2 linked regions of the Catellatospora sp. TT07R-123 genome follow. The protein of the gene in region 1 interacts with the protein of each later gene in a pairwise test. Links are inferred from orthologs where the notes say so. Each region holds a gene or a part of one and is shown in the gene's direction. Other genes may lie near its edges.

Region 1 (5,096 bases):
CTTGAGCTGTGCCCCGGTCAGCGACTGGGTCACCACCAGGTTGTTGAACGGCTGCACCGTGAACGCCTCGCCGTAGGTGACCTGGCCGGGCGCCTCGCCGCCGGGCGAGTTGCTGTAGCTGAGCGCGGCGCGGATGCCGCCCGGGTTCATCAGCGCGAGCTGTGCCCCGGTCGACGTCGTCCGGGCGAGCTGGGCGTCGGCGATGACGTCGCCCAGCGGGCTCTCGCCGTTGGCCTTGTTGTTGTGGGGGATGTCGGCGCTGATGCTGCCGACGATGCGGTTGGCCAGCGGCGCCACGGCGGTGCGGTACTTGTCCGCGATGACCTTGGCGGCCGGGTCGACCAGCGCGGGGTTGCGCACGTACACGCCCGGAGCGGAGGTCTGCCAGGTGCCGTCGGGGTTGCGCACGCCGTTCTCGGCGATGACGTTGTGCGCCTCGATCGAGGTGAAGGTGCGGCTGCGGCGGTCCATGGTCATAGTGATGTCGGTGACCAGGGCGCCGTTGGTGCCCGCGCTCGTGACCACGACCGGCTTGCCGGTGGCGTTGGGCAGCGAGCACGAGTAGAAGCGGTGCGTGTGCCCGGAGACGACGATGCCGAACTCGTCGCGCAGCCCGGCCACGATCGGGGTGATCGCACCGGCGAACGCCGAGCAGGTGGAGATGTCGCCGGTCGGGCCCTGCTGGCCGCCCTCGTGGATCAGCAGCACCTGGGCCTTGACGCCGAGCAGGCGCAGGATGCCGCCCCACAGGTTGGCCGTCTCGACCTCGTCCTTGAACTCGACCGTGGTGATGCCGGCCGGGTTGACGATGGTCGGGGTGGCCTTCAGGGTCAGGCCGACGAAGCCGACCGGGACCCCGTCGATGATCTTCACGCTGACCGGCGGCAGCACCGGCAGCTTGGTGCGCTTGTCCACCACGTTGGCGGCCAGGTACGTGAAGGCGGCGCCGTCGAAGCCGTCGCCGTCGGCACAGCCGTCGGTGGGGTGGCAGCCGCCGCGCTGGAGGCGCTTGAGCTCGGTCACGCCCTCGTCGAACTCGTGGTTGCCGACCGAGGTGATCTCCAGGCCGAGCTCGCTCAGCAGCTCGATCGTGGGCTCGTCGTGGAACGCGGCGCTGACCAGCGGGCTGGCGCCCACCATGTCGCCCGCGCCCACGGTGACCACGTCGCGGCCCGCGGCGATGTTCTCGGCGCGCAGCTTCTTGACCCAGGTGGCGAGGTATTCCACCCCGCCGGCCGGGTTGCCGAGGACCAGGCCGCCGCTGCCGGTGGGCGGGTCGATGGCGCCGTGGAAGTCGTTGAAGGCGAGCAGTGCGCCGTTGGCGGTGTGGGTGGCCGCCGCCGGTTCGGCCAGCTTGAGAGCGACCGGGGTGAGGGGGGTCCACGCGGCGGGCGTGGTGTCAGCGCTGGATCCGCCGGCCGGCGAGATCGCCGCGACGACGGCCACCGCGAGCGCCGGGGCAGCCAGCACCCGCAGCACGCTCGTCCAGCTCCGATGGCGGGGGTGACTCATAGAGACGCCTCCATTGTCTGCGCCGCGCTCGTATGCGCGGCAGGCTATGGACATCCTGGAGCAGCGCGCCCGCTCGCGCCACCAGAGATCGGTGACGTTTGCGTGACCGCCGGTCGGCTCGGAGCGCTGTCAGCCGGGACGCATAGACTCACCAGACGATGCATCCTCTCTTCGACCTCCCTGACGCCACGCCGTCCACCGAGCGCACGGCGGGTGCCGGTGCACCCGCGCAGGGCTCCCGCGGCGGCGATCCCTCCCGCGTGATGAAGCTGCTGGAGGGTCTCAACGAGCCCCAGCGCGCCGCGGTGGTGCACGCCGGCGGCCCGCTGCTGATCGTCGCCGGTGCCGGCTCGGGCAAGACCCGGGTGCTCACCCAGCGCATCGCGTACCTGCTGGCCGCGCGGGACGTGCACCCGGGCGAGATCCTGGCCATCACCTTCACCAACAAGGCCGCGGGCGAGCTGCGCGAGCGCGTGGCGCACCAGGTCGGCAACCGGGCCCGGATGATGTGGGTGTCCACCTTCCATTCGGCTTGCCTGCGCATCCTGCGCGCCGAGCACGAGCACGCCGGGCTGAAGTCGTCGTTCTCGATCTACGACGCCGACGACTCGCGGCGGCTGATGCAGCTGGTCTCCCGCGAGCTCGACCTCGACCCCAAGCGCTACCCGCCGCGCAGCCTGGCCGCGCAGGTGTCGAACCTGAAGAACGAGCTGATCGACCCGGAGTCGTTCACGGCGAGCGGCCCGACCCAGCGCGTGCTCGCCGAGGCGTACACGCTGTACCAGCAGCGCCTCCAGCAGGCGCACGCGCTCGACTTCGACGACATCATCATGCGTACGGTGCACCTGCTCCAGGCCAAGCCGGAGGTCACCGAGAAGTACCGCCGCCGGTTCCGCCACGTGCTCGTCGACGAGTACCAGGACACCAACCACGCGCAGTACATGCTGATCAAGGAGTTGGTCGGGGGCGGTGACGCCGCGGCTTCGCAGGCCACGCCTCCCGGTGAGCTGTGTGTGGTCGGTGACGCCGACCAGTCGATCTACGCCTTCCGGGGCGCGACCATCCGCAACATCCTGGAGTTCGAGCGCGACTACCCGCATGCCACCACGATCCTGCTGGAGCAGAACTACCGCTCGACGCAGACCATCCTCAGCGCCGCCAACGCGGTGATCGACCGCAACGCCGACCGCAAGCCCAAGCGGCTGTGGAGCGACCAGGGCGCGGGCGAGCAGATCACCGGGTATGTGGCCGACAACGAGCACGCCGAGGCCGACTGGGTGGCCCGCGAGATCGACCGGCTGTGCGACGCGGACGCGGCCCGGCCGGGCGACGTGGCGGTCTTCTACCGCACCAACGCCCAGTCCCGGGTGTTCGAGGACATCTTCATCCGGCTCGGGCTGCCGTACAAGGTCGTCGGCGGGGTGCGCTTCTACGAGCGCAAGGAGGTCCGCGACGCGCTGGCCTACCTGCGGGCGATCGCCAACGAGGACGACACCGTCAGCATGCGGCGGATCATCAACACGCCCAAGCGCGGCCTGGGCGACCGGGCCGAGGCCGTGGTGGAGGCGCTGGCGGCGCGGGAGCGGGTGTCGTTCGGGGCGGCGCTGCGCCGGGCGGCGGACGCGCCGGGCATCGCCACCCGCGCGGTGAACTCGATCAACGACTTCCTGGCGATGCTCGACGAGGCCCGCGACCTGGCCCGTGAGGCGCCCCCGGAGGCGGTGCTGGAGTTCATCCTGTCCCGTTCGGGCCTGCTGGCCGAGCTGGAGGCGAGCCTGGACCCGCAGGACGAGGGCCGGGTGGAGAACCTCCAGGAACTCGTCAGCGTCGCCCGGGAGTACGCCGAGCGCACCGCGGCCGCCGACGAGACCCCGGCGCTGGCGGGCTTCCTGGAGCAGGTGGCCCTGGTCGCCGACGCCGACCAGGTGCCCAGCGACGACCCCGACCACCAGGGCGTGGTCACGCTGATGACCCTGCACACCGCCAAGGGGCTGGAGTTCCCGGTGGTGTTCCTGAGCGGTCTGGAGGACGGCGTCTTCCCGCACCTGCGCTCGCTCGGCGACGTCAAGGAGCTGGAGGAGGAGCGCCGCCTGGCGTACGTCGGGATCACCCGTGCCCGGCAGCGGCTGTACCTGTCCCGGGCGGTGACCCGCTCGGCCTGGGGCCAGCCGCAGTACAACCCGCCGTCGCGGTTCCTGGAGGAGCTGCCGCCGGAGCTGCTGGACTGGAAGCGCACCGAGGGTGCGGTGAGCTCGTGGGGCGGCGACCGCGGCGGCATCGGCGGCCGCGAGCGCAGCCAGGAGCGCGCGGCGAGCACGTTCGTCGGCGGCACGAGCCGCGCGGCGGCGCTGGCCAGCCGGATCGGCGTGGACCCGAGCAAGCTCGCCACGGCCAGCGACCTGGCCTCGGCTCCGGCCCTGTCGGCCGGTGACCGGGTCAACCACCAGCGCTACGGCCTGGGCCGGGTGCTCGCGGTGCAGGGTGTCGGGGCCCGGGCGCAGGCCCAGGTCGACTTCGGCGACCAGGTGTTGTGGCTGGTGGTCCGGCACGCGCCGATCGAGAAGATCTGAGCCGTACCCTCCGCTGAAACGACGTGTGGCCCGGATCGATGATCCGGGCCACACGCTTTCGGGGGGGTGGGGTGGGGATGGGTGGTGCTGGGGATGGGTGAAGGGGATGGGCGGTCTCGGGTCAGCAGCCGGTGCTGATACCGCGCTCCTGGAGCCACGGGGCGGGGTTGACCTGGTTCCACATGCCCTGGTGCACCTCGAAGTGCAGGTGGGGACCGGTCGAGTCACCGGTGGAACCCTCGTAGCCGAGGATGTCGCCGGCCTTGACCTGCTGACCCTCCTGGACCACGGTGCGGTTCATGTGGGCGTAGTGCGTGAAGTAGCCGTTGCCGTGGTCGACCACGACCGAGATGCCGTAGCCGGAGTAGACCCAGCCGGCCGCGAAGACGGTGCCGGGGCCGACGGCCCGGATCGGGGTGTTCTCGGGCATGGCGAAGTCGATGCCCTTGTGCTCGGTGCCCCAGCGGGGGCCGAAGCACGAGCTCACCGGGGCGCCCTGCATCGGGGTGCTCCACACGGGGCGGGCGGCCTTCGGCGCGGCGGCCTTGGCCTGCTTCGGCGCGGCCTGCTTGGCCTTCGCCGGGGCGGCCTGCTTCGCCTTGCTCTTGGCGGGGGTGTTGCTCTTGGTGCTGCGGGTGGACCGGTCGGCCCGCTCGGCGACAGCCTCCCGCTTGGCGGTGGCGGTCTGCGCGACGGTGGTCAGCGACTTGGCCGGGGCGTTGTCGATGGTGGCGGCGACGAAGCCGACCGATGCGACGCCGGCGAGAACCGCGATGGCGGTGACCGCACGGGTGCGTCCCTTCAGTCCGGCGCGGACCAGGTCGCGGGCGGCGACCAGCTTCTCGCGGCCGGCCTTGAAGATCTCGGTGCTGCTCTGCACGAGGGGAACCTCCGTTGTGTCTCCGTTGACGGGAGCCATGTTGCCTGGTCAGAACGGGGGTAGCCAAGCGGGCTCCGAGGCCGATTCGGATATTCGGGCGGTTCTCGGGCTGGTCGTTTGTCCTGTTGTCGAAC
Region 2 (4,891 bases), 1.1 Mb from region 1 along the record:
CATCGCCGCGCCGGTGCTGGTCGCCGTCGGGCTGGGCGCCGAGCCCGTCGGTGCCGCCCCCGCACCGGACACGCTGCGCCGCGCCACCGCCGCGGCCGTGCGCGCCCTGGCCGGCGCGAAGAAGGTCGCCCTGGCCCTGCCCCTTTCCGACGACGCCGAGGACACCGGCGCCCCCGCCCTGCGCGCGGTCGCCGAGGGTGCGGCCCTGGGCGCGTACCGCTTCGCCGGTTACAAGGCCAAGCCTGCCCCCACCCGCAAGGACCCGGTCTCCGCGGTGTCGGTGCTGGTGCCCGACGCCAAGGAGCAGGGCGCGCAGGGCGAGCTCAAGCGCGCCGCCGTGGTGACCACCGCGGTCGCCCGCACCCGCGACTGGGTGAACGCCCCCGCCAACCTGCTGCGCCCGCCGAACTTCGCCGACGAGATCGCCGAGGCCGCCGCGAAGGCGGGCCTGGAGGTCGAGGTGCTCGACGAGCAGGACCTGATCAAGGGCGGCTTCGGCGGCGTGCTCGCCGTCGGCATGGGCTCGGCGGCCAAGCCGCGCCTGGTCAAGCTGACCTACACCCCGGCGTCGTCGACGAAGTCGGTCGCGCTGGTCGGCAAGGGCATCACCTTCGACACCGGCGGCGTGTCCATCAAGCCGCCGCAGGGCATGTGGGAGATGAAGTCCGACATGGCCGGTGCCGCGGCCGTGGCCAGCACCATGATCGCGCTGGCCGAGCTGAAGCCCGCCGTCGCGGTCAGCGCGTACATCCCGATCGCGGAGAACATGCTGTCCGGTGAGGCCTACCGGCCCGGCGACGTGATCACCATGCGGGGCGGCAAGAAGGTCGAGGTGCTCAACACCGACGCCGAGGGCCGCATGGTCCTGGCCGACGCGATCACGCTGGCCTGCGAGAGCAACCCGGACTACCTGGTCGAGACCTCGACGCTGACCGGCGGCCAGGTCGTCGCGCTGGGCAAGAAGATCTCCGGCGTGATGGGCTCGGACGCGCTGGCGCAGCGGGTGAAGACCGCGGGCGAGGTCGTGGGCGAGCCCACCTGGCCGATGCCGCTGCCGGACGACGTACGCAAGACCATGGAGTCCGACGTCGCCGACATCCTCCAGGTCAGCGCCGGGATGGAGCGCGCCGGGCACATGCTGCAGGGCGGCGTGTTCCTGCGCGAGTTCGTCGGCGAGGGCGTCGAGTGGGTGCACATCGACATCGCGGGCCCGTCGTTCCACTCGGGTGAGCCGACCGGCCACTGGAGCAAGGGCGGCACCGGCGTGCCGGTCCGCACCCTGCTGGCCCTGCTCGACGACATCGTCGCGAACGGCTGACCGGATCCGCTTTACATTGACGCTGGCCTATCTAGAGGACGTTTTCTCCAAAACAGTCCTCTAGATAGGCCAGCATCAATGCTATGTGCGCTTCGGCGCAAGCGGCCACTACTCGCTATGTGCGCTTCTGCCGGGCGTTGTAGTCGCGCATCCGCTGCGGGTAGCCGACGAGTTGGACGTCGTACACCGGCATCGCCAGCCGCTGCGCGAACTGCCGCACCGCGCCGGGGCTGGGCATGTTGCGCCGGGTCCACTCCCCGTCGTACGCGATGAGGATGACCGTGGTGCCCGTCACCGTGGTACGCGGCTCGATGAACGCCTCCACCCCCCGGCGAGATCGTACGAACTGCTCCAGATGCTGTAGATCTGACGGATTCGCCGGACGGTCGCCCGAGGGACCGCTGCCGCGACGGCGGAACCAGCCCACTGTGCCTCTCCTTCTCCGCGACGGCGTCGGAGTGAACCTACCGATGGGACACAAGACTAGCCAGACGTGTCCTTCAGCACCTCGGTGCACCGCAGCGCTGTCGGCAGTGACAAGATGGCCGGTGGTGGGCTGAGCACACGCTGGCGCGGCCCGCCCCTGGGCCTCACAGTGGCAATGACGCGACCTTGGAGCGATCGTGAGCGACACCTTTGACGTAGTCATCCTCGGCGGCGGTAGCGGCGGTTACGCCACCGCGCTGCGAGCGGCACAGCTGGGCCTGTCCGTCGCGCTGATCGAGAAGGACAAGCTGGGCGGCACCTGCCTGCACCGGGGCTGCGTGCCCACCAAGGCGCTGCTGCACGCCGGCGAGGTCGCCGACCACACCCGCGACGCGGGCCACGTCGGCATCAAGGCCGAGCTGATCGAGATCGACATGGCCGGCGTGAACGCGTACAAGGACGGCGTCGTCGCCGGCCTGTACAAGGGCCTCCAGGGCCTGATCAAGGCCGCCAAGGTCACCTACGTCGAGGGCACCGGCACCCTGGTCGCGCCGAACGCCGTCGAGGTGAACGGGCAGCGCTACACCGGCCGCAACATCGTGCTGGCCACCGGGTCGTACTCCAAGAGCCTGCCCGGCCTGGAGCTGGACGGCGAGAAGGTCATGGCCAGCGAGCACGCGCTCGTGCTGGACCGGGTGCCCGCCTCCGCGATCGTGCTGGGCGGCGGCGTCATCGGCGTCGAGTTCGCCAGCGCGTGGAAGTCGCTGGGCGCCGACGTGACCATCATCGAGGCGCTGCCGCGCCTGGTCGCCGCCGAGGACCCGGACATCTCCAAGCAGCTGGAGCGCACCTTCCGCAAGCGCGGCATCAACTTCAAGGTCGGCAAGCCGTTCGAGAAGGTCGAGAAGACCGACACCGGCGTCAAGGTGACCATCGCCGGCGGCGACACGCTCGAGGCCGAGCTGCTGCTGGTCGCGGTGGGCCGCGGCCCGGCGACCGCCAACTGCGGCTACGAGGCCCAGGGCGTCACCATGGAGCGCGGCTTCGTGCTGACCGACGAGCGCCTGCGCACCAACCTCCCCAACGTGTACGCCGTCGGCGACATCGTGCCCGGCCTCCAGCTGGCCCACCGCGGCTTCGCCCAGGGCATCTTCGTGGCCGAGGAGATCGCGGGCCTCAACCCCGCCCCGGTCGTCGAGTCGGGCATCCCGCGCGTGACCTACACCGACCCCGAGATCGCGTCGGTGGGCCTCACCGAGGCGCAGGCCAAGGAGAAGCTGGGCGCCGAGAACGTCGAGTCGTACAACTACAACCTCGGCGGCAACGGCAAGAGCAAGATCCTCAACACCCAGGGCTTCGTCAAGCTGGTGCGCCAGAAGGACGGCCCGGTCGTGGGCATCCACATGATCGGCGCCCGGATGGGCGAGCAGGTCGGCGAGGCTTCGCTGATCGTGAACTGGGAGGCCTTCCCGGCCGAGGTCGCGCAGCTCATCCACGCCCACCCGACTCAGAACGAGGCGCTGGGCGAGGCTCACCTGGCCCTGGCGGGCAAGCCGCTGCACGCGCACAACTGAGCGATTAAGCTCGCCTCGTCCTATTCCATACTGCGGATCTGCATCAACTGAGGAGTCTGAAGCAATGCCGGTATCGGTAACCATGCCGCGGCTCGGCGAGAGCGTCACCGAGGGCACCGTCACCCGGTGGCTCAAGCAGGAGGGTGACCGCGTCGAGGTCGACGAGCCGCTGCTCGAGGTGTCGACCGACAAGGTCGACACCGAGATCCCGTCGCCGGCTGCCGGCATTCTCAGCAAGATCCTCGTCGGTGAGGACGAGACCGCTGAGGTAGGGGCCGAGCTCGCTGTCATCTCGGGCGAGGGCGAGAGCCCAGCCGCCGCCGCGCCCGCTCCGGCGGCGCCCGCAGCGGCCGAGCCCGCCCCCGCCGCCCCGCAGGCTGCGGCCCCGGCCGCGCCCGCCGCCGCCCCGCAGGCCCCGGCCGCTCCGGCCGGCGCGGGCACCCCGGTGCGCATGCCCGCCCTGGGCGAGAGCGTCACCGAGGGCACCGTCACCCGCTGGCTCAAGGCCGTCGGCGAGACCATCGAGGTCGACGAGCCGCTGCTGGAGGTGTCCACCGACAAGGTCGACACCGAGATCCCGTCCCCGGTGGCGGGCACCCTGCTGGAGATCACCGTCGCCGAGGACGAGACCGCCGCCGTCGGCGCGCAGCTCGCGCTCATCGGCGCGGCCGGTGCCGCCGCGGCACCCGCCGCCCCGGCCGCGCCCGCGCCCGCCCCGGCTGCTCCGGCCCCGGCTCCGGCCGCCCCGGCACCCGTCGCGGCTCCGGCCGCCCCGGCTCCGGCTGCCCCCGCCGCTGCCGCCCCGGCGCCCGCGCCGGCGGCGACCCCGGTGGCCGCGGCTCCCGCAGCCGCCCCGGCCGCGGGCAACGCCGACGGGTACGTCACCCCGCTGGTGCGCAAGCTCGCCGCCGAGCACGGCGTCGACCTGAACACCCTCGCCGGCACCGGTGTGGGCGGCCGCATCCGCAAGCAGGACGTCCTGGACGCCGCCGCCAAGGCCAAGGCACCGGCTCCGGCCGCCGCCGCGGCCCCGGCGCAGGCCGCCCCGGCCGCCGCGCCCAAGGCCGCGCCGAGCCCGCTGCGGGGCCGCACCGAGAAGCTGTCGCGGCTGCGTACCACCATCGCCAAGCGCATGGTGGAGTCGCTGCAGGTCTCGGCGCAGCTCACCACCGTCGTCGAGGTCGACGTCACCCGGATCGCCCGGCTGCGCGAGCAGGCCAAGGCCGACTTCGTCGCCAAGCACGGCGTGAAGCTGTCCTTCCTGCCGTTCTTCGCGCTCGCGGCGATCGAGGCGCTGCGGCAGTTCCCGAACGTGAACGCGTCGATCGACATGGAGGCCGGCACGGTCACCTACCACGACGCCGAGCACCTGGGCATGGCCGTGGACACCGACAAGGGCCTCATCGTCCCGGTGATCCGCAACGCGGGCGACCTGAACCTGGCCGGGCTGTCGCGTCGCATCGCCGACGTGGCCGAGCGCACCCGTACCAACAAGATCCTGCCGGACGAGCTGTCGGGCGGCACCTTCACGCTGACCAACACCGGCAGCCGGGGCGCCCTGTTCGACACGCCG

Evidence for each region. The genes of interacting proteins can lie anywhere in the genome.
Region 2: the proteins of pcrA (region 1) and lpdA interact in binary tests that used the Escherichia coli proteins (3 or more experiments, as listed by UniProt). The link is inferred for Catellatospora sp. TT07R-123 from one-to-one orthologs.

Annotation. Positions count from the first base shown.
Region 1 is NZ_BNEM01000001.1:3,912,236-3,917,331, reverse strand. Bases 1,407-4,428 are described here. They hold pcrA (DNA helicase PcrA), read left to right. Parts: upstream 1,407-1,775; coding sequence 1,776-4,082; downstream 4,083-4,428. Other genes in these bases: Cs7R123_RS16720 (M23 family metallopeptidase), read right to left, coding at 4,204-4,428; Cs7R123_RS16730 (bifunctional UDP-sugar hydrolase/5'-nucleotidase), read right to left, coding at 1,407-1,512. In the rest of the region: more of Cs7R123_RS16730, read right to left, coding at 1-1,406; more of Cs7R123_RS16720, read right to left, coding at 4,429-4,962. UniProt on the Escherichia coli protein: A helicase with DNA-dependent ATPase activity. Unwinds DNA duplexes with 3'-5' polarity. Translocates on single-stranded DNA with 3'-5' polarity. Initiates unwinding more efficiently from a nicked substrate than double-stranded DNA.
Region 2 is NZ_BNEM01000001.1:2,789,028-2,793,918, forward strand. What follows is about bases 1,313-4,129. They hold lpdA (dihydrolipoyl dehydrogenase), read left to right. Parts: upstream 1,313-1,941; coding sequence 1,942-3,318; downstream 3,319-4,129. Other genes in these bases: Cs7R123_RS11855 (leucyl aminopeptidase), read left to right, coding at 1,313-1,318; Cs7R123_RS11860 (hypothetical protein), read right to left, coding at 1,434-1,745; sucB (2-oxoglutarate dehydrogenase, E2 component, dihydrolipoamide succinyltransferase), read left to right, coding at 3,383-4,129. Outside these bases: more of Cs7R123_RS11855, read left to right, coding at 1-1,312; more of sucB, read left to right, coding at 4,130-4,891. UniProt on the Escherichia coli protein: Lipoamide dehydrogenase is a component of the glycine cleavage system as well as of the alpha-ketoacid dehydrogenase complexes.